Regions from separate parts of the Romboutsia sp. 1001216sp1 genome, predicted to be linked through region 1. Evidence: riboswitches for the same ligand, from Rfam matches in the RefSeq annotation. Region 1 holds a riboswitch; the other holds the start of a gene.

Region 1 (17,011 bases):
TTCTATTAAACCTTTTACATTATCTTGAAGTTCTTTTGTCATAGCGTCTATAGATTCTTGATTTGGTTTCTCTTCTGTTAATAATGCTTCAGCTTTAGCTATACTGTCTGCTAAAACTTGATAACTTTTGTCTGTATAATTATCCTTATCCAACTTCTTAGCTTCTTCTAATGCAGTAGTTAATTCTTCAGTATAAACTCTTTCAGTATTAACATAATGTAACTTAGCATCTCCCCAAGTAGCATGATCAGAACCTATTCCGTTTCCACCATCTTTAGCTATTAGTTTAAGTTCTTTAGCTCCTGCTAAGTCTACATCCACAAACTTTTGTGAATCTCTAGAATTCATTAAACCACTATCATAAACTTTTTCACCATCTACATACACTTCAAATTGTACACTACCTACTGAACCATACATAGCACGGTCTACTCCTACAAATGCACTAAATAAGTCTACATTTTTATCTGTTAAATCATATACTATTGTAGAGTTTGCATGAGTCCCAATTCCTTTATCATATACAACCTCTTGACCATCTTCTCCAGTAAGTTTTAACTTATTTCCACTTACTGCGTTGTCTTTCCTAACACTTTGCCAGCCTGAATTTGCAGACTTCCAATCAAAGTCACTCAAGTATTTAAAGTCTTCCATGTTTATTACATTTATAACTCTACTCTTCTCTACCTTATTGCCGTCTTTATCTGTTACACTATAAGTTATAGTATAGTTACCAACTCTATTAAAGTTAACTTTGTCTTGTCCAGTCACGACTACATTACCAGTTATGTCACCGTCTTCGGCATCTGTAGCTTTGTAAGTTCCAACTATGTCTTCTAAAGTTTGACCAACTTTAACAGTTTGAGACTTAGGTATAGTTAACTCAGGTTTAGCATTATTAGTTGTTAATTTAGGTTCTACAAATATACCGTGGTCTGAAGTATTTCCGTTTCCACCATTGTTAACTTCTAATCTAAGTTCTTTAACTCCTTTTACAGGAACATTTATATACTGCATATTATCCTCATGCTTTAATACTTTAGTTGTTGCTAAAGTCTTTCCATCGCCTACAATCTTGAAAGTTATACTTGAATTATTTTGAGCTTCTAAGTTCATGTCTACTCCAACTTTAACCTCAAAGTTATCATAGTTATGCTCACCTAAATCATAAACAACATTTCCGTTAGCATGTAATCTTATTCCCTTATCGTAGTCTTTAATCTCTCCTAAAATTCTTCCCTTTATAGAGTTATTACGTGATGGTTTACCCCAATCGGTATGTTCACTCTTCCACTCACTATCTGATAAGTAATCATATTTACTAACAACATTAACGTTCATTGTTTCTTTAGAAATTGCATCATTATCAGTTACCTCATAAGTTACTGTGTAGTTACCCTTCTTAGTAGTATCCACATCACTTGTGACCTTAATGTCTTTCAATTTATTACCATTGTAATCAGTTGCCTTAACATAATCTAAAGCATTGAAATTTTCACCTAAAGCTAATGTCAACCCTCCGACTGTTTCTAATATAGGTTGATGTGCCTTAACGCCTACACCTTCAGAAGGATTTAATTGAGTATCGTAAGCAACTACTTTATACTCGTGATTAGTACCTGGATTTATGTTAGTGTCAATGAAAGTATCTTTAGTAGTAAATCCTATCACTTTACCATCCCTAATTATCTCATATCCAAGAAGACTATTAGCATTGGTTTTATCTATTGATATATCTAATTTAACAGAAGTCTCTTGTGTCTTAACTTTAACTTTACAATCTACCTCGTTATTGAAACCTTCACCTTTGTTCAGATACTTATTATCATTTATATACCATAACTTCTTATCTGGCTTTTTGTACTGAGCCATATGCTTAGCAGTCTCTTCATTAACGTAGAAACCATGTCTAGCAAAATGTTCTTTTAAGTCTAATTGAAGAACATCTGATGCAACAACTGCCCAAGCTTCATGCTTGTTATTCCAGTCACCACCACCTATGTTTCTCTCTCTAAATTGTTGCTCAAAACGAGGCCAGAATGTATTATCATATAGTTGTAATTGCCATAATGGTGCCATATGAGTTAATGAACTAGTGTCACTTGCAGGGTACCACTCATTGTTAGAATAATCTTCTTTACTTACTTTAGGGAATATTTTACTCTCCCATAAGTTTTGTTGAGATATCTTACTAGCTTCACCTTTAATCATTTGGAAATGAAGAGGTAAAATATTATTAGTTATCTCAGGCATTGCTCTATTATTTGTATCAAGGTTGTGTCCTAATTCATGCATGAATCCCCAGCCAGTGTCAACGTTTAGAGCTCCACCTTGTTGTCCTTGGTTGTATCCAGTTATACCGTTTCCTGCATTCATGAATACTCCACCACTTAAGTTCTTAAGCATAGTTACATATCTAAAGTTGAAGTCCGAATGTATATCTTTAGAACCATCAAATCCCCAGAACTTCATTGCTTCCTTTATTACTTCGTCAGATCTATCTGCTGTATAACTAGGTACTTTATTATTTTCTGTATACCAATCTAAAGCATACGTTGCTCTAACGTTTACTAAAGCTTTATCTCCTAATACTTCGAATACATCAGGTAGTTTAGGATCTTTCTTTAACTTCTCAGTATATTCACGTAACTCATTTATTACCTGTTCATCATTATCTACACCTTTTACGAATTGAGGATAACTTACACCACCTATTATTCTTATCTTAGGCTTTCTTGCTTGTTGCTCTGGAGTATAAGGATTTGAAGCATATAATACTCCTGCTTTAGCAGTCCCTGGTCTTATATCATTTACTTCGACCTCAGGTATTGTAATTTCGTTCTTACCTCTAGTTAATCTTATATCTGCTAAACCGTTATGTCTACTATCCATTTGTTTAAATACTAAGTTAGGTACTGGGTCGCCTGTTTCTGTATCAACATACACAGTTATCTTTTCACCTGACTTAACTGCTAAACCTGTAGGTTGCCAATCTCTGAAATTCCATACCTTTCTCTTTTGACTTTCCTTTATAGCGTCTCCTCTGCTTTCTAATTCATAAACATGACCTTTATTCTTATCAGGAGATTTAATTAAATCTTTAGCCATGTCTATACTTTCCATAAGTTCTACTTTTAATGGGTGTGTTTTAACTTCTTTCTCTAAAGCTTCAATAGCTTCTAATGAATTGAATTCTGGGTTTAACTCATTCTTTAATTCATTTGTAAATAAGTTATTAACTTTATCTGAAACTATATCTCTCTTAAAGAACATTATTTCGTTTAGTGTAGCCCAGTTTTGGTTACTTTTAACCCACTTTAATTTCATTCTCTTAAATGTTGTAGGTTTGAATTTAGCTTCAACTAAACCAGAAGTACTGTCTGCTCTACCTGTAGCCACTAATTGGAAGTTATCACCTTTAGTAGCGTTAGAACCATATATCTCGAATTCCTCTAAAAATCCTTTTCTATCTGACTGTCTAGCACCATAAGCTATTCTGTCTACAGTTATAGGTTGTTTGAATTCTATAGTTACTTCATTAGACCATTCTTTATCGTTTCCTCTATTAGTCTCCCAGTAAGTGTCTACATTACCATCAACCGCGTTATTTATATGCTGTTGTAGATATTGCCCTGCATTATTACTTATACTCTTTATATTCTCGTAAGGTATTCTAAATTGTTTTACATACTCCGCATTATCCAGATGATTAAACTTCTTACTTGTAGCAACAGAACTCTCTACCTTGCCTTGTTCTATTAGAACTCTTGCATTGTATAAGTCCTCTTTAAAGTCTTCAAAGAATGGGTGTGTACTACATTCGTTCTCTAAAGCTTTTAATTTATCAACTGTATCAAACTCTTCACTTACTTTAGACATAGTATCATCAGTGAATAACCTTTGTATTTTATCTAGAGTTTGGTCTTGTTTATATAATCCGAACTCTGACGCTAAAGCCCAACCTTCATATCCTTGCTTATAAACAAACTTAACTCTTCTAGCTTGAGTTGGATTAAACTTTATAGATATAGAGTCTCCAGTTCTTGAAGCACTACCACTAGTTACTTTAGTAAATGTGTCTCCTTCACTAGTCTTAGAAGTATAGATATCGAACTTCTCTGCGAAACCTCTATCTCTCGGAGAATAATATACTATTCTATCTAAAGTTCTTATTTGGTCTAAAGTCATTATAACTTCGTTTGTATGAGTTTCGCTATTTCTAGCATCAGAATGCCAATTAGTGTTAGGATCACCATCTATAGCTTTATCTATAGTTTGATTTGACCAATGTCTACCGTTAGTAGTTATATTCTTTATATGACTATTATCTATCTTATAAGTCTTATCATACTCTGCTAACTCTGGAGTTCCAAAAGCTTTAAACTTCGAAACTTTAGCATCTGCATAAGTTACCTCGTTACCTTCTAATACAAGTTTAGCATCATCTAAATCTTCTTTGAACTTACTGTATAAAGGATGTGCCTTCGCTTCATTCTCTAAAGCAGTAAGTTTCTCTAAAGTCCCAAAATCAGGGTTTACTGTATTCTTATTACTGTCTGTAAATAGTTTATCCATTTTCTCTGATAAAGCATCTTCTTTATAGAACCTAGCTTCTGATATGAATGGTCTATTTTCATGGCACTCTTTAAATACAAACTTCAGTCTCTTAAAGTTTGTTGGGTTAAATTTAAATTGCATGAAGTCTTTAGTAACTTCTGCAGTACCGCTAGAAACTAATTTGAATGTATCCCCTTGAGAAGTTTCTGAAGCATATATTTCATACTTAGTAGGAAATCCTTTTTGATTTCCGCTTCTAGGTAATAATGCTATTCTATCAAGTTGTTCTATTTCATCAAAAGTGAATACCACTTCATTAGTGAAACCATTACCATTGCTTCTGTTTGTTTCCCAATGTGTATTAGGGTCACCATCATACATATATTCTATTTTTGTTGTAGAGTAAGTTCCACCATTTACTTGTGTATTAACGATGTGGTCTTTACCTAACATAAACTTGTCATCATAAGCTTTTTGGTTTTCAGTTCCATACCCTAATAACTTAGATACTTTAGTTTCAATAAAGTTAACCTCTTTGTTCTCTAGAACAAGTCTTGCATTATCTATATATTCTTTAAAGCTATCGCGGAATGGATGTCCTTCAGTTTCTTTCTCTAAAGTGTTTAATGCTTCAGGAGTTGCAAACTCTTTACTTACTTCATTCATGTTTGCATTAGTAAATAATCTTTCCATCTTATCTAGAATTCTATCCTCTTTATAGAACCAAAACTCTGCGGCACTTGCCCACTCGTCATGTGCTTCTACGAATTTGAATTTAACTCTCTTTGCTCTTACAGTATCAAATTTAAATTCAACCATTCCACCTGTAACTTTACTTCCTTCTATTTTTCCTGCTAGTTTAAAATCTTCACCTATTTCACTCTCTGAAACATATATCTCTGCACTAGTAGGATATCCTTTACCTTTAGCCCCGTCTTGTCTTGTAGCATAAGCTAATCTATTTATCTCGGCTATATCTTTAAACTCCACAATTACTTCATTTTTAAATTCATTTGTATTTCTAGTGTATGTTTCCCAATGTGTATTAAGTTTTCCATCTATAGCATTTTCTATCTTAGTTCCTGGGTAACTTCTTCCATTGTTTGTTATAGACTGTATCTCAACTCTATAAAGTTCATTATACTTAGCGAAGTTAGGATTGTTCTTAATTTTAAAATCACTAACTGTCATACTTTTAGAAACTTGTTCCTCTATCGCTAATGCTTTTTCCTTTATTACTTCGTTAGCAAAAACATTTAAAGTAGGTGTGCTGTTTGTTGCTATAACAGATATGGCCAATATTGATGCTATCTTTTTCTTCATAATATTCTCCCTCTTATATTATATGAATTTACAATAACTAAATATTTTACCCCAAATTTCAAAATATAGTCTTGCTATAGAGCTATAGTTGTTTTTATTAAATAAAAAACTACCCTTTATAAAGGGTAGTTGCCATCTAAAGTAAACATTATAAAACAATCTTACAATTATATCATAAGATAACTCTATAAAAACAAAGAATATCAATTCTTTGGCAACTGGCTGGCATAGTCTAATTTTACCTTAGCCCCTTTAGCTTTGCGTCGCTAGATTTCTCTAGGTTTGCTAATATGTAATTTTTAGTCATCTATATTAATTATACATAATTTTTTATAAATTAAAATAGTTTTTTTTAATTTAAAATAATTTTAATATATTTTTGAATATATTCTATTAAAGCAAATATTAATTATTACTACACAAAAATATTTATTAATTTTTATCTGTAATTAAGCTTCTAATATGAAATTTTTACCATTTAGGCTTTTTCCACTTATATTTATATATATGGTATAATAAGTGTAAAAATTTATACATTTTAATAAGGAGACATCTATGGATAAAATTGCACAAAACAGAGAATTTTTCAAAGCTGATTTTGAAATACTAAAACAGATAAAAACGGATAAACAAAAAGGAATACCCGCTCCTTCTTTCCAAAAAGAATATGATTCAAATTCTAATTTAATAGAGTTACCTCCTGTAAGCAAAGACATTTTAGTTAAACCTAACGTACTAGATTGTATAAATGATAGAAGAAGTATAAGAAAATATAGTGATGAAAAAATAAATTTATCTGAACTTTCGTATTTACTATGGGCTACTCAAGGAATCCAAACTGTAAAAGATAAATTTAGTGCCTTAAGAACTGTACCTTCTGCTGGTTGCACTCACCCATTTGAAACATATTTAATAATAAATAATGTTGATGGTTTAAAGAGTGGAGTTTACAGATATTTACCTTTAGAACATAAACTTTTATTTATAAAGACTTTAAGCAATATAGATGATGAAATAGATAAAGCAACTCCAAACCAACCTTTTGTTCAAGGTTTCGTATCTAAAAGTGCCGTTGTGTTTGCTTGGAGTTGTATTCCATATAGAAGTGAACATAGATTTAGTATAACTGCTCATAAGAAAATACTTATAGATATTGGACATGTTTGCCAGAATCTTTACATAGCATCAGAATCTCTTAATTACGGGACTTGTGCTATCGGAATATATGATCAGGATATAATTGATAATATGTTAGATTTAGATGGAGAAAATGAGTTTGTAATTTATATGGCTTGTTTAGGTAAAAAACTTTAATAAATTAGCTTAATTATTAATATAATTGTATTACTTTAAAGTAAAAATCTCAAAAATATCTTAAATTAAGATACTTTTTGAGATTTTTTAATTTTAATATTTTTAAATAAAGTATAGTATAAAGTACTTTATTTTGATATTTGACTTAATATATATGAGGTTACTTCATCAGGAGAAATATTTAAAATAATCGCAAATTATTCATTTAATAATCTTTCTGCTTCTTTCATAATATTATTATCTCCTTTAGAAATTATATTTCTCATTGAAATTTTATTATTATGTTATTAGAATAACCAGAATTTAATACATAAATTTATAAAATTGGAGCTTGGTTATTCATTGAATATCCATCATTTCTAACATCACTCATATCTAATGTATCATCTTTTATTTTAACCTTGCTAAGTTTTTTAACTGCTCCATAAGGCTCTCTTAATGAAAGTTTGTCTCCTCTTCCTGAAATAACCCATAAAATTTTATATCCTCTAGGTATTACTTGTAGCCTGTCTTCTCCTTTACCATCAGTAAAGTATACCAATAAATTAATTTTTTTATTATTAGCATATTCAAAAACTGGGCTAAATTTAGTTGATCCTCTTCTTTTAAGCCTTTCTTTTATATCTTTTACAGATTTGACTTTATACACACGTCTAATTTCATTATCACATTCTATGATTGTAATTTCATGGTTATAATTTTTTACTATATTAAGTACTTCCTTAATAGCTTGTTTAAATTCTTCATCACTAATACTTCCACTTATATCAAGTGCGACAGCTATCTCTGCTTTATGAGATCTCAACTGTCCCCTCAAATCTAATCTATTTGGCTGTCTTCTATTTCTTCTTGTTATAGTCTTCTTTTTATTGCTTTCGACTGTTCCCATCAATCTATTAAGATATAAGTTCCAAGGCAATTCACCTTTACTATTTTTAAGTGATGATATCATACCATCTAAGTATTCTGGAATTTTACCTTTTTGAGAATTATTAATAGCTTTTTGGGTAAATTCTTTAAGAGTTTCCTCATCTATATTACTAGAATCTTCCCAAATATCATGAGTTTTTTCTGGATTGTATTCAGTTTCTATATCATCAGACTGACGAGTATCATCTTCTTCGCCATCTTTATCTACTTCTTGTAAATCTAATTCAGTTTGAATTTTTTCTACATAGTATTCAAAAGGCTCATAAGGCTCAAGTTTTAAATTATATTTTACATTTACATTTTCTAAAGTAACAGCATATGGTGGTAAATTATTTAAATATTTATTAACCACTATATCCATCGCCATATTAATAGCTAATGTACTGTATTTTCCTTTTAATTCTCTTGCTCTTACTAAATGCATAGATATTACATGAAGAATTTCATGTTTAATTGTACTTTCCATTTGTCTCATATTAAGGTCTAAAAAAATTATTGGATTAAAGTATATGACATACTTAGCACCTTTAAAATTTATAGCAGTGGGACTACTTATATCAAATCTTATTTCTCTTGATGTTTGAAATAAAAAATATCCATAGAAATTATCTTTGTCTTCCATAAGGCTTAGATTAACTTTATCTACTAAACTGAAAAATTCATTTTTGAAATCTTGTGGTATATCTATCTCAAATTTTTCACCCTTGTGATTTGCTTTTAACATAGCATACGTATCTATAATTTTTTCTGTTTTATAATAAAGATCTCTTTTTTGTTTATCAAAGTAAGTTTCCATAGGCTATCCCCTTATTAATTTATAAGATTCGAAGTAAGCTTCTACAAATTCTTCATTTTCTATAGCTTTTTCATATACTTTTTTATAGCTATTTTTAATCTCTTTCATAATTCCTACCATTAAATCTATAGGGTATACTTTTAAAAACTGTACAAATCTATTAATATAATAGCTTGCCTCATAATCTTCATTTTTAATATTTGATTCTAAATCCCTTAAAATATTCATTACTGATAAATAAAGTCTTGTATGACTTTCATTTTTTACTTTTTCTATAACAGATTCACTTAAAGTTTCTCCACAAAAAACCTCTTCATAAGATATAAGTGGACTATAATCTGATTCAATAAAGTTTATAAATTCCTCTGCGATAACTTTACCTACATTTCCTTTTATAACATTTAAAAATACAGCCTTTGGTATTGAATCTTTTTGATCCTTATATACTTTGTAACTTTTAGAAACTCTTTCATAACTTCTTGGAGTTGCTGATACATCTCCTTCATTTATTTTGTGTAAATATTCTGGGAAGGTTGAAATAAACTCTATAACCTTTTGTTCAAGACCTTCACCTATTGCCCATTTTAGCCATTGATTATAATCAGACTCCATATTTAGCCATACAAATCTATTTTCTTGAGCTGCATCCATATCTACAACTTGATAATCAAAATCTGAACCATACTTACTTGATGGATTCATTGCTGCTAAAATTTTTACATCATCATGTAACTTATATCCATTTATTTCTCTATTTAATATTAAGTTCATAAGCTCTTGTTGTACCGTATGCTCACAACGATTTATTTCATCTATAAATAAAAGAACATTTCTTCCTTTAGATATTTCTTCATCAATTTCCCTTAGCTTGTTATGAACTGCATATACTGTTGTTTTCTTTACTATCTCCTGACCATTAGAATTACTTATTATATAAGATTCTACAGTTGGTAAGCCTCCTATTTCACCTTCTTTAAGTAAGTTTCCATCAATAACAATTAAACTCCACTCATTTTCTTTAGCAAGCTTTTTTGCTAATGCAGTTTTTCCTATTCCACTTTCGCCAACTACTAAAGGTACTTCCCCAGTAGCTAAAACTAAGTCAACGCTTTTTAATGTCTCTATAAAATTCATTTTTTATTTCTCCTATATCATCTTAAGTTTTTCATCTACAGCTATTTTTTTAGCTTTTTTACTTCCGTATTTATGAATGAATATTATCTTATCCATGGATATATTATCATTATTTTTATCTATAGTTTTACAGTTTAAAAAATCTCTAACATATTTTTCTTCAATATCTTCCTTTGATAGCATTTCTTTTAACACTTCTTCTAATTCTTCTTTAGATATCTTATTTGAAATATATTTAATAGTTAAAATATTTACCTTTAAAAATTCTAACATTTTACTTTTATCCAAGTTTTTTATAAATCTAATAGCCGATTCATTGCTTTTAATAGCTAAAATCTGTGCATTATAGCTAGGTGAATCTATATATCTTAATGCAGTATAATTTATTTTTACAGCCTCTTCTTGAACACTTTCATAAGGATTTTTTATATATTTTAATGAATCATAATCTTTCCTTACTGCTAATAATTGTAGCTCCTCATTTGGATTTTCAACATATTTAATAGCCCATCCAGCTTTATCTATAGCTAATTTAATTACCTTATCAGTTGGATTTTTAATGCACTCTAAAATAGTCCATCCATCGCTTACAGCTTTTATCATCATATCTTCTGTTGGTTTATCTATATATTTAATTGCTCTAGCATTGTTGTCTATAGCTAATTCTTGCATCTCTATAGTTGGATTTTCTATATACTCTAATACAAGCCCATTTTTCTTTATAGCTAATAACTTAATCTCATCTGTTGGATTGTTTATAGTTTTTATAACAAATGGATTATTATTTATCATCTTTATAAGTTTTGCTTCTTCCATAGCATACCTTTCCCTCTATGTTTATTTTAAATTTTTATCTATTATAATTATTTCTTATTATAATTAATATACCTTTTTAATAAATTTAAACAGAATAATTATGGCAATATATAAAAAAAGTACCTAAAACTATTTTAGCTTTAGGTACTTTTTTATACAAATCCTTCTATTCTTCTAATTTATTTTAAATTTTTTATTTTTTAGAATGATGGTGGTGTTACTGCAAATATAACCTCACAATCCTCATCAGAATTATTTTCCCACTTATGATTTGAGTGTGGTGGTATTTTTACACTATCTCCACAATTTAACTCAATAACTGTATTCATCAAATGTAAACTTACACAGCCTTTCATAACATAAGCCACTTCTTCGCCCTTATGACTAAAAAGTTCTTTTGAAGATGACTCTCTTTTAGGTATCTTCATAAGCATAAACTCTATGGTTCCTCGCGAGTTTGGAGTCAATAATTCATAAGCAAAGCTATCATCCTCAGCAAACATTATTTTTTTTCGACTATCTTTTCTAACTACTAAATTTTCAGTAGGATTATCATTTATAAAAAAATTAAATAGGGGTATATCTAAAGCCTTAGAAATTTGTTTTAGCGTATTTATAGACGGGTTTGATGTTCCCTTTTCTATTTGACTAAGTAAAGAAGGTGTTACACCTGTTAAGTTAGCTAATTCTTTTATGGTTAAATTTTTACTTTTTCTATATTCAGTAATATTTCTTGATATATCTACTTCATTCATATGTTAATTTACCTCTTTTGTGTATTTGAAATTATCATTACATATTATATCAATATAACTTATTCTTATCAATTTAATTAAATTTTATTTAACTTTTATAATAATAATTAAATTCAATTGACGTCAATCATAAAAAATGTTAGTATTAGTTAAGTATTATTTAACTATTTGAAATAAAATTAATTAATACTTATTTAAATTAACAAATAGTTTTAATATAAACTTCATTTATCTTAGGTAAATTTATATAAATATTTATCTTTAAGAATTAAAAATAAAAATATAAGGATGGTTATTATTATGTCTAATGCAAAAGTTTTAAACAAAGAAATATCAACTTGGATTGATGAATATCCTTTATTACAAGAAATAATAGATTTAAAAGAATCAATATGGATAAATCCACTTCATACTAATTTTGATAAGGGTATGGAAAATGTTTCGCTTTCTGAAGCTGATGTACTAGATGCAGAAGCAAGATTAAATAGATTTGCTCCATACATAGCTCAAGTATTCCCTGAAACTCAATCAGAAAATGGAATAATAGAATCTCCAATAGCTAAAATAGATAACATGAAAGCTAAGCTAGAAGAAATCTGTGGTAAAGAACTTGCTGGAAATCTATTATTGAAATGTGACAGTCACCTTAAAGTATCAGGATCTATAAAAGCTAGAGGTGGAATATATGAAGTATTAAAACATGCTGAAGATTTAGCTTTAGCAAACGATATAATATCATTAGAAGACAACTATGTTAAATTAGATAGCGATGAAGTTAGAAAATTCTTTTCTCAATATTCTGTAGTAGTTGGCTCTACTGGAAATTTAGGCTTAAGTATAGGTATAATGAGTGCTAAACTTGGTTTCAAAGTTACAGTTCACATGTCTGCAGATGCTAGACAATGGAAAAAAGACTTATTAAGAAGCAGAGGCGTTGAAGTTATAGAGTATGAATCTGATTACAGCAAAGCTGTTGAAGAAGGAAGAAAACAAGCTGAAGCAGATGCTAATAGCTACTTTGTAGATGATGAAAACTCTAAAAACTTATTCTTAGGGTACTCTGTTGCTGCTAAAAGATTAGATAAACAATTAAAAGATATTAATGTAAAAGTAGATGATAATCATCCACTATTTGTATACTTACCATGTGGTGTTGGTGGAGGTCCTGGTGGAGTTGCCTTTGGACTTAAGCTTTTATACAAAGATAATGTACACTTCTTCTTTGCTGAACCAACACACTCTCCATGCATGATGATAGGATGTATGACTGGTGAGCATGATAAAGTTTCTGTTCAAGACTTTGGAATAGACAATATAACTGCTGCTGATGGATTAGCTGTTGGTAGAGCTTCTGGATTTGTTGGTAAAACATTAGAAAAATTAATGAGTGGATGCTACTCTGTTACTGATGAAAATATGTACAGATTATTAACTAAAATGGCTGATGGTGAAAATATATTCTTAGAACCTTCAGCTCTTGCTGGTGTCCCAGGTATAATAAATGTACTTACTTCTGAAGAAGGTAAGAAATATTTAAAAGCTAATAATCTTGAAGATAAGATAGAAAATATAACTCATATAGCTTGGGCAACTGGAGGAAGTATGGTTCCTAAGGATATGATGGATGAATACTATAACAAAGGTGTTTCACTACTTAAGTAGTAAATAAAAGGTATTATCAAGATTTTGATAATACCTTTTATTTATAAATTTAATTTTCTATTTAAATTCCCCTACTTTTTATATGACTTCGATTTCATTTTTTTAAATTTTAAATTATTCTTCTATATAAATCTTCAGACTAAATCTAACAACTGTATTTATTTATCAAGTGTAGCTATATTACTTATCCAACCAACTAATTTATCTATGAATTTTACTTTTATTTTTCATAGTATATTCAATACACATAGTGCCCTCATCAATACTTTCACTAACAACTTCAAAATTCATCTTTTTATAAAATTCAACAGATTTTGTATTATCTTTATAAACAGATAAAGTTAAGTTATCGTATAAATTAATGATATGTTCAATTAACTTTCTACCAATTCCACGATCTTGGTAATTATTATCAACAAATAATGCACCTATAAATTCACTATTTATAATTGCTATAAATCCTTTTATATTTTCTCCGTCTTCATAAACAAAAACATCTGATACAGGTATATAATCATGTTTTACTGTATTATAATTATCTTCCCAATATTTTTTTTCTATAAAATCATGAGCTTTTATAGTACTTTCTAACCATATTTCCATTATTCTATCTATATCTTTATTCTCTAACATTCTTATCATATCGGATGTTTTCCCCCTACTTACGTATTTTATTTTAATGTTATAATTAACTTTTAAGTAATACTTAATACATATATATTTTGTATAATTTTTGTACTATAAAAAAGTGCATTAAGTAATTTTTTAATTACTTTAACGCACCTATTTTTTATTAATCTAATATAAATATATTCATCTATGTTTTCAGATTGAAAAATACATCTTACTTTATTAAATATAAAATAAATGTAAAATTTAACATTAGGCATTTAGAATAACTCATTATAAATATATTTAATATTTTCTTTTGATAATGAAGTATAACTCTGACTAAGTAATCTTTGTTGGTTAGCTATAACATTTTCAGTAAATAGTAATATGTCAGATTCCTTCATACCGTACTCTCTTAAAGATTTTTTTTCTATAATATTACTTAGTAACTTTTCCATTTCATCATATACATTACAAACTTCACATTCTAGTAATCCACTTAAAATAATATTTAAATCCATTATCTTTCCACTTGGATTTTTTTTATTATAGACTTTAAAAACAGATGTGAAAAATTGATAATTAGCTTCACCATGAGGTACATGATATGTTCCACTTAAAGGAGATGATAAAGCATGCACTGCTCCATTTCCTGCATTACCAAAAGCAATTCCAGCTAAATTACTAGCAATAAGAAAATCATCTAGCATCGAAACTCTTGCATCTTGCCCGTCTTTAACAATTCTTTTAAACCCTTTTATTATTATTTCCATAGCTTGCTTACTAAACATCTCTGTATAAACATTAGCCTTTGGTGAAAGAAATGATTCTATAGAATGAATTAACGCATCTATTGCACTTGTTGCAAAGAATTTATATGGTAAATTTACTAGTAACTCTGGAATAAGTACCGCATAATCTGGATATAACTCATCAATTGCCAGTCCAAGTTTAGAGTTTAACTTAGTTATTTCTGTTATACTAACATTTGATACCTCTGACCCCGATCCACAAGTTGTTGGAATTGTTATCAATGTTCTTACTTTTTCTAACTTTATCTTTTTCTCAAATAAATCTGCTGTACACTTTCCATTTTTTAGAACTAATATTTTAGCCATATCTATTACTGAACCACCACCAATGGCTATAACTCTTTTGTAGTTACCTTTATTAAAATCTTTTAATAGAGCATCCATCATTATATCTGTAGGCTCACCATTTCCATATGTATCTTTATAAGCTACCGTTGCCTTTATATCTAACTCTTTAAAATTTCGTTCATATATACCTTTACTTGCAAAAATAAAGTCATTCTCTCCTATTTTAAATTCTTCAATAAACTCTTTTGCCTTTTCAAATTTATGAATATTTGTCTTTGCCATAAATAAATTCATTATTTTACCCCCGATGTTTATATTTTCTGTATATCATTTGTACTTAAAATAGTATATAAAAATACAGTCTATCCAACTAGTCTATAATTAAATTTATTTATATGCTATAATTTAAATATAGAAAATAACTCATCCGATAACTTAAACTTTCAATTATAGGATGAGTTATTTTTATTCAATGGTTGATACAATCATTAAGAATCATATGCAATATTGACTATCTATGTTCTTTCAATAGTACATACTTTAATTACTTATTTACAATTCTCCTATATCCTTTACATGTTCCAAAGAAGTATATAGCATAAATTACACATATACTCACTACTGCAACCACATTAGTTCCTACTGTATCATAGTCTCCAAATATTTTAATTACGTTATTTGCTACCTTTATTCCAAAATAACTATGAACTAAGGCTAAGGCTATTGGAAGTGAGAAATATATAAATACTTGTATAAAAATTGATTTGTTTATCATTTTTGAGCTTACTCCAAGTTTTTTAAGTATTTCATATCTTCCTAAACTTTCTGTTGCTCCTGATAATTGGTTAAGTGCAAGTACTGCTGCACTAGATATTAAGAATATTATCCCTATATATAAACCAATGTATAAAAACATAGCTGCATTAGACATATTAATTTCTAAAACCATTTGTTTACTTATAAATATTAAGATTGAACCATTGTCTTTTTGATATTGAATTTGTTTATTTTTACTTTTTTCAAGATTTTTAGTTAGATTATTTTCTGTATCTTTTTTATCTCCTACATAATTAAAACTTAAACACTTTTGACTTATATCATATTTATCTGCGTATTTATCTTCAACTACAAATGTTATAAAATTATCTTTTGTTAAATCATTTTCTAAAGATTGATTTTGATAGTTTTCATTTATTTTAAATTCATCATTTCCTATTTTTATACTTTTATTATTTTTTATATAATCTTTTATTGGGTTCTCCATAGTAGATGAATTTGTAACAAAAAGTACTTCTTTATCTTTTAAATTTATTGGTTTTTTACCTGCCATTTTATTTAGCTTATTATAATCTGATAGTTTTATAATAGGAATATTATGATCCATCGTAACTTTTAATTGCTTAGATAAAAAATCATCTGAAGTATTTTCAAACATTTTAATAAACTTTATAGGAGATTTGTAAAAATTATAATCTAAATATTCTTTTGAATAATCATTTACATTTAAATCTAACTTTTTAAGTATTTCACTTAATTTTTCATTGTTATAGTTTGTTTTTTCTTGAGGATTGTACGTTTCTATAAAAGTTGCATCATATGGGGTTTGAGACTCTGCTGATTTTTCCATGGCATTTTTTAGTCCTATTGCTGAAGAATACATCCCAATTGATATAAATAACATTAAACATATAATACTCATTGATATATAGTTTGTATTAATTTTACTGTTTAATTGTCTTAAAGTGAAAGTGTTAAGATTTTTTAGATATAAGTTTTTATCATTTTGAACTAATTTTATTAAAAATCCTGCCAAAGATCTAAAAAATAATACTGTTCCTACAACCCCTAAAAGTATAGATAGTTTAAAATTATTATCTGTTATGTCTACAAGAGCATTTTCTAAAATTAATTTATATGCAAATCCTAAACAAACTATAGATATTATAAATAGTGCTACAGATAATATTAAATTTGTGCCTTTTAACTTTTCATTTTTTCTTTGACTATTTATT
Region 2 (5,533 bases), on a different contig from region 1:
TACTAAAAGTTTTTCTATTATAAATAAAGGGGATTTGAAACAAAATGTAGAGATAGATTTTTCAGGTAATTCAGGTGGAATAGATTTAGATTTATTAAGTTGTAATTTAAAAATGACATATGGTGGAAAAAGTGTGAAGCCACAGGGATATAGTGTATCTACATTAAAAGATCTTTTATCATTACAAAGTGCATATATTGTTGATAATAATGGAAATAAAGTTGAAGTTGATCCAGGAGAGTCTATTAATGTTTCAGTCACTGTTGGCATAAGAAGTGATATAACAGATGATGTTAAGAAAACATTAGAAGGAAAAAGTGCAGACTTTAACACTACTATAAATGCTATACAAATCGATGCAGGAGGTGTTGAATAATGCATATAAGAAGCAAATTTGTTATGGTAGGGATGAGCATGGCAGTTTTTTTTACAGGTGGATATATTGGTCATAGTTATTTTACTGCAAGTGATATAAAGGGCAATAGTGTTAGTATAGGCCAATTGGTAGACCCAAAACCAGAAGGCGGCTGTGAATTTGAAACTAATGCTTGGGTTCACGATGAAAGAGAAGATTTGTATATACAGTTAAGCACATCAATTATAAATCAAGGAACTGTAGAAAGTGTTAACTTTGAACAAGGAAGTGGGGAGTTCAGTAATAAACCAGAAGAGTCTGAAATTGAAGGTAATGGAATAAATATAGATTTTGATAAAAAAATAAATAGAGAAAATATTAGTACTAAGGAAGGTGGAGATGATTGGCTTATCTTAGAACTAAGAATACGTGATAAGAATAATAATTTAATAAGAGTTCGTTATAAAATAGAAATTACTAAGAATAAGAATGACAAATTAACAGCTCATTGGACTAAGCTTGGCTCAAAAACAGAAATTTCAGAAGAAGTGCCACCAAGTGAAATACCACCGAGTGAAGAGATGCCACCAGGTGAAGAAACGCCAGAAGTACCACCAAGTGAGGAATTGCCGCCATCTGAAGGAGTTCCAGAATCACCAGAAACTCCAGAATCAACAGTAGAGCCAGAAACTAAACCAGAGGAAGAACCAGAGAATAAACCAGAAGAAATACCACAACCAGAAACTCCAGAACCATCAGTGGTCGAAGCTCCTAGTGAAGAGCCTGTTGTAGAATAGAATTTAAATTAAAAAGGAAGAAGAGATTCTCTTCTTCCTTTAAATAAGGGGGACAATTATGGAAATTGAAAAAACACAACAAGATATAAAGCCTAAGATAGGAAAATTCTTATATTACTTTTTTATGGTATTTGCAATAATAATGCTTTTAAATGCTTTAACATCAAGAAGTGATAAGATGTTTAATCTAATTGGATTTAGAACCTATACTGTATTATCAGGAAGTATGGAACCAGAGTTTTATCCAGGGGACTTAGTGGTTACAATAAATAAAAATAAAGTTGATATAGAAAAAGAGGATATTATAACATTTGTAGATAATGGAGAAATTGTTACTCATAGAGTTATGGAGATAACTAATGAGGGATACAAAACAAAAGGAGATAACAATGATGTTTATGATCCAGATATTATTAAAAAAGATAATGTAATTGGGGAAGTTAAATTTAGTATACCTAAGATGGGATATGTTGCTCAATTTTTATCAAATCCAATGGTTATAGCTGCAGAGATGTTTTTATTAGCATTATTTATAATAATTATAAATAGAGATTAAAAGGTGAAACTATGAAAAAAATTATAGGGAAATCTTTAATTGTTATCGGTGCAGGCATAATTTTATTAACTGCATATACAAACTACAATGTTGAAAAAAATAATAATGATTTAGTTAAGGAGTTTGAAAAAAATATCCAAAATAATAAGAATAGTGAAAGTAAACAAATAGAAAAAGGCAAGGAAAAGACCATAAATAATAATCAAGACGTTATAGCTATTCTTGAAATACCAAAGATAGATTTGAAAGTTGCAGTAAAGGAAGGAACTGATCAAAAAACATTAGATTATTCTGTAGGTCATTTTGATCAAACTCAAATGCCAGGACAGTACGGAAACTTTGCAGTGGCAGGTCATAGAAACTACACATCAAATAAGTTTTTTAGCAATCTAGATGAATTACAAAAAGGTGACAATATAGTAGTACACACATTAGATGAAAAATATACTTACATAGTAGATAGTAAGGAAGTTGTAACACCAGATAAGGTGGAGGTTTTAGATTCAGATGAAAATAAAAAAATGATAACACTTATTACTTGTACTCCTAAATATGTTGGTACTCATAGGTTAGTAGTGAATGGATATATAGAGTAATTTTTTTTGGTACGTTAGGTATAATATACCATGGTCTAGTAAAAAACTATTGGGTGGAATAATGTAGTAGAAAAAGGGGGGGAAGAATATGAATATACTAATAATTTCAGAATCGTTTATATTAAAAGAAGCATTATCAACTTTATTTAAAGAAAAGTTTAAAAATATAAATATAAAAAAGGAAAAAGATGTTAAAAATTTAAGTAAAGATATAGGTATGTATGGCATGGCTATTATAGATATAAGGGAAAAGTGCAATTTTGATTTAAATATTATAAGCAATATAAAAGAAAATAATAAAAGAATAAAAGTAATAATTTATAATCTATATAAAGATGAAGAGATATGTATAAAATCTATAAGAAATGGAGCTGATGCATATATTACTGATATAGAGGATAAGGAAGATTTCGGATACATAATAAATAAGATAATGTCTGGTGGGAATTTTTATGATCCTTTTGTAGTTCAAAAGGCAATGAATAAAAAGGAATTTAATTGTAACAACGATATAACTATAAGAGAAAATGAGGTTATAGATGAAATAGCAAAAGGACTAAGTAATAGAGAAATAGCATCTAGGTTAGGGGTTACAGAGTATACAGTAAAAAAACATATAACTAATATTTTATATAAGTTAAATTTAAGAAATAGGCAAGATATAATAATATATATAAATAATTTAAGTTAAAAATGACGATTTATATATATAAATAATATAAAATGTATTTTTATGAAATAATATAGGAATTTATACTATAAAATGGAGAAGAGATTTTGTACAAAAAAATTTAATTTGTGATAATATTTATATATAAATATATTATTATTAAATTAATTAAAAAAACAAAATAAAGAAGCTTTGAAGTATATTCTGTATATGGGCACTTGGAATATATGGAGCTAGTAGTGCAACCGGCTATTTTAATTTATATATAGCTGGTTTTTTTATTTCTAAATTATTTTATGGGAGGAATATAAATATGGGTACATTAATAGTCTCAGAATCTTTTATGGTTAGAGAATCATTAGATAATTTATTTAGGTCTATTTACCATACTAAAAACATAGTAACAAATAGTATAAACGATATAGATAGAAAAAAGCTAATAGATATAAATTATATAGTGTTAGATATTAAAGAAAGCCAAGTAAAATTTCTAGATAAAATTACAAAAGATATAGAAAATAAAAAACTTATAGTACTAGACTTTGCTAAGAATGAGACTATATGCGAGAAAGCTATAAAAAATGGTGTAGATGGGTATATACTTAATATAGATAATAAAGAAGATTTTATATATAAGATAAATAGTATAAGAAAAGGAAAAAAATTTTATGATAGCGATCTTTTAGCAAATGTATTGGGCGGCAACAACTCAGATATAGAATTATTAACAGAGAGAGAAAAAGAAGTATTATACGCTGTTAGTAAAGGATATAGCAATAGAGAAATAGCACAAGAATTATTTATAACAGAGTATACTGTTAAAAAGCATATAAGCAGTATACTTTCTAAAATGAAATTTAGAAATAGAAAGGATATTATATTATACTTCAGGGACAAAGAGTTGGCTTGCTAAGTGACAAGGATTTTTTTATTAAAGGCGAGTAGTTGAATTAGTTATAAGAAAGAGGATGCACTAATTGGTATTGAACTTAAGGTCAAGTTATATAAAGTTGGATATGATATTAATGGTATTATTATTGAATTTTTAAGATAAATATAATAGCTATTACGAGGTAAAATTCGTAGTAGCTATTTTTATATATAATATGTACAGTTTTTTACAAAATATAATGTATGCCATATAGTAGACTAAGATTGAAATATTTTAATATAAAAACATATGAATGTAACTTACAAAGAAAGAATATTGGCAGGTACAATAGCATAAATTGTGTTTTGATTATTAATAATAAATATATATATATATATATATTTATTATTAATGGAGGTGATAAAAATTAAAAAAAGTACAAGGGCTTATAACATTAATATTATAATATTAATGACTACAAAATCAAACGCTATAAACATAAAATAATTCACTGATAAAGACATATACAACACATCAATAAAAATAAGCCAAGAAATCCAACAAGAAAAAATAGATACAATAATATTAATAAACGAAAAATCAACAGTAGATGCAATCATAGCAACACCATTAGCCACAATATATAACGCACCAATGATGCTTATCAATAAAGACAACATATCAATATAAATAAAAAATGAAATTCTAAAAATATAATCCTAATAGGTAAAGATCATACAATATCACAAAAAGTAGTAGATGAAATAAAATTAATAATACCAAATATAAAAATTGATATAATAGGCGAAAATAGTATATATGAAACTTCATATATAATAGATCAAAAGATACATGATGAAAATAATATAGAAGAAATATATATAGGAAATGTATATGATGAAGACGATCTACTATCAATAGTACCAGTAGCAGGGAATAAAAAACAGCCTATAGTGATAACTCAAGAAGATAAATTAGATGAAAAAATGTGTACTTGGTCAAGTGATAAAAATATAAAAAATGTATATTTTTAAAGTTAAAATGTATAATTAAATAATATAAGTAAAAGCCAGGCACATGCCTGGCTTTTATCTATACATTTCATACATAAGACTAACTTTCATATAAAGGTCTTTCTTTTCTTCATCACTAAAGTTATCACTAGAAAAAACAACGCTAGCAACTTCTATTATCTTATCAAAGTCTTTAGTAGTAGGTTTTTCACCTTCAAATTTAAGAAACTTACATTCACTAAACATAAAAAATCCCCCTGATTGTATTATTATAATTAAAATTGTTTAAAATGACATTAAATAACCAAAAGAAGCAAAAATCCAAGTAAATAGTATATATAGTGCGAAAGTTCGTAAAAATACAGAATATATGTTTTGTGCTAAGCTGAAAAATTAGCCACGCTTTGCGTAGCCTATTTTAATGAATCAAAATAAAGTGTAGATAGCTCTTTAAATAGCTTGTCCTTTTCATCTCTACTAATATCTTTATCTTTAAAGAATCCTTCAACAAAATCTAAAAATTGGTCTTTTATATCTATATTAATATCTCTGTCTTCATTTATACATAGTAAGTAATCTAAAGATACATTAAAGTACAGGGCGAAATCTCTAAGTGCTTCTGTTTCTGGCTTTCTCTTGTCGTTTTCATATTGAGATATTGCTGACTTTGTGAAT

Evidence for each region. A riboswitch is a leader RNA that binds a small molecule or an ion and turns the genes downstream of it on or off. The one in region 1 is predicted to bind cyclic di-GMP.
Region 2: it holds a riboswitch for cyclic di-GMP, as region 1 does, so the genes downstream of both, ABHC41_RS06600 (response regulator transcription factor) here and ABHC41_RS04760 (NPCBM/NEW2 domain-containing protein) in region 1, are expected to answer to the same signal.

Annotation. Positions count from the first base shown of each region.
Region 1 is NZ_JBDPHA010000003.1:91,260-108,270, forward strand. It holds gene ABHC41_RS04760 (NPCBM/NEW2 domain-containing protein) at 1-5,880, opposite strand, end outside; cyclic di-GMP riboswitch class I at 6,091-6,177, opposite strand; gene ABHC41_RS04765 (SagB/ThcOx family dehydrogenase) at 6,436-7,194, shown strand; gene ABHC41_RS04770 (VWA-like domain-containing protein) at 7,511-8,920, opposite strand; gene ABHC41_RS04775 (ATP-binding protein) at 8,924-10,054, opposite strand; gene ABHC41_RS04780 (hypothetical protein) at 10,067-10,870, opposite strand; gene ABHC41_RS04785 (helix-turn-helix domain-containing protein) at 11,071-11,625, opposite strand; gene ABHC41_RS04790 (D-serine ammonia-lyase) at 11,926-13,287, shown strand; gene ABHC41_RS04795 (N-acetyltransferase) at 13,489-13,929, opposite strand; gene ABHC41_RS04800 (4-hydroxybutyrate dehydrogenase) at 14,178-15,293, opposite strand; gene ABHC41_RS04805 (ABC transporter permease) at 15,544-17,011, opposite strand, start outside.
Region 2 is NZ_JBDPHA010000005.1:31,854-37,386, forward strand. It holds gene ABHC41_RS06575 (hypothetical protein) at 1-376, shown strand, start outside; gene ABHC41_RS06580 (hypothetical protein) at 376-1,152, shown strand; gene ABHC41_RS06585 (signal peptidase I) at 1,211-1,708, shown strand; gene ABHC41_RS06590 (class D sortase) at 1,720-2,304, shown strand; gene ABHC41_RS06595 (response regulator transcription factor) at 2,393-2,995, shown strand; cyclic di-GMP riboswitch class II at 3,151-3,234, shown strand; gene ABHC41_RS06600 (response regulator transcription factor) at 3,288-3,887, shown strand; gene ABHC41_RS06605 (hypothetical protein) at 4,934-5,104, opposite strand; gene ABHC41_RS06610 (helix-turn-helix transcriptional regulator) at 5,272-5,533, opposite strand, start outside.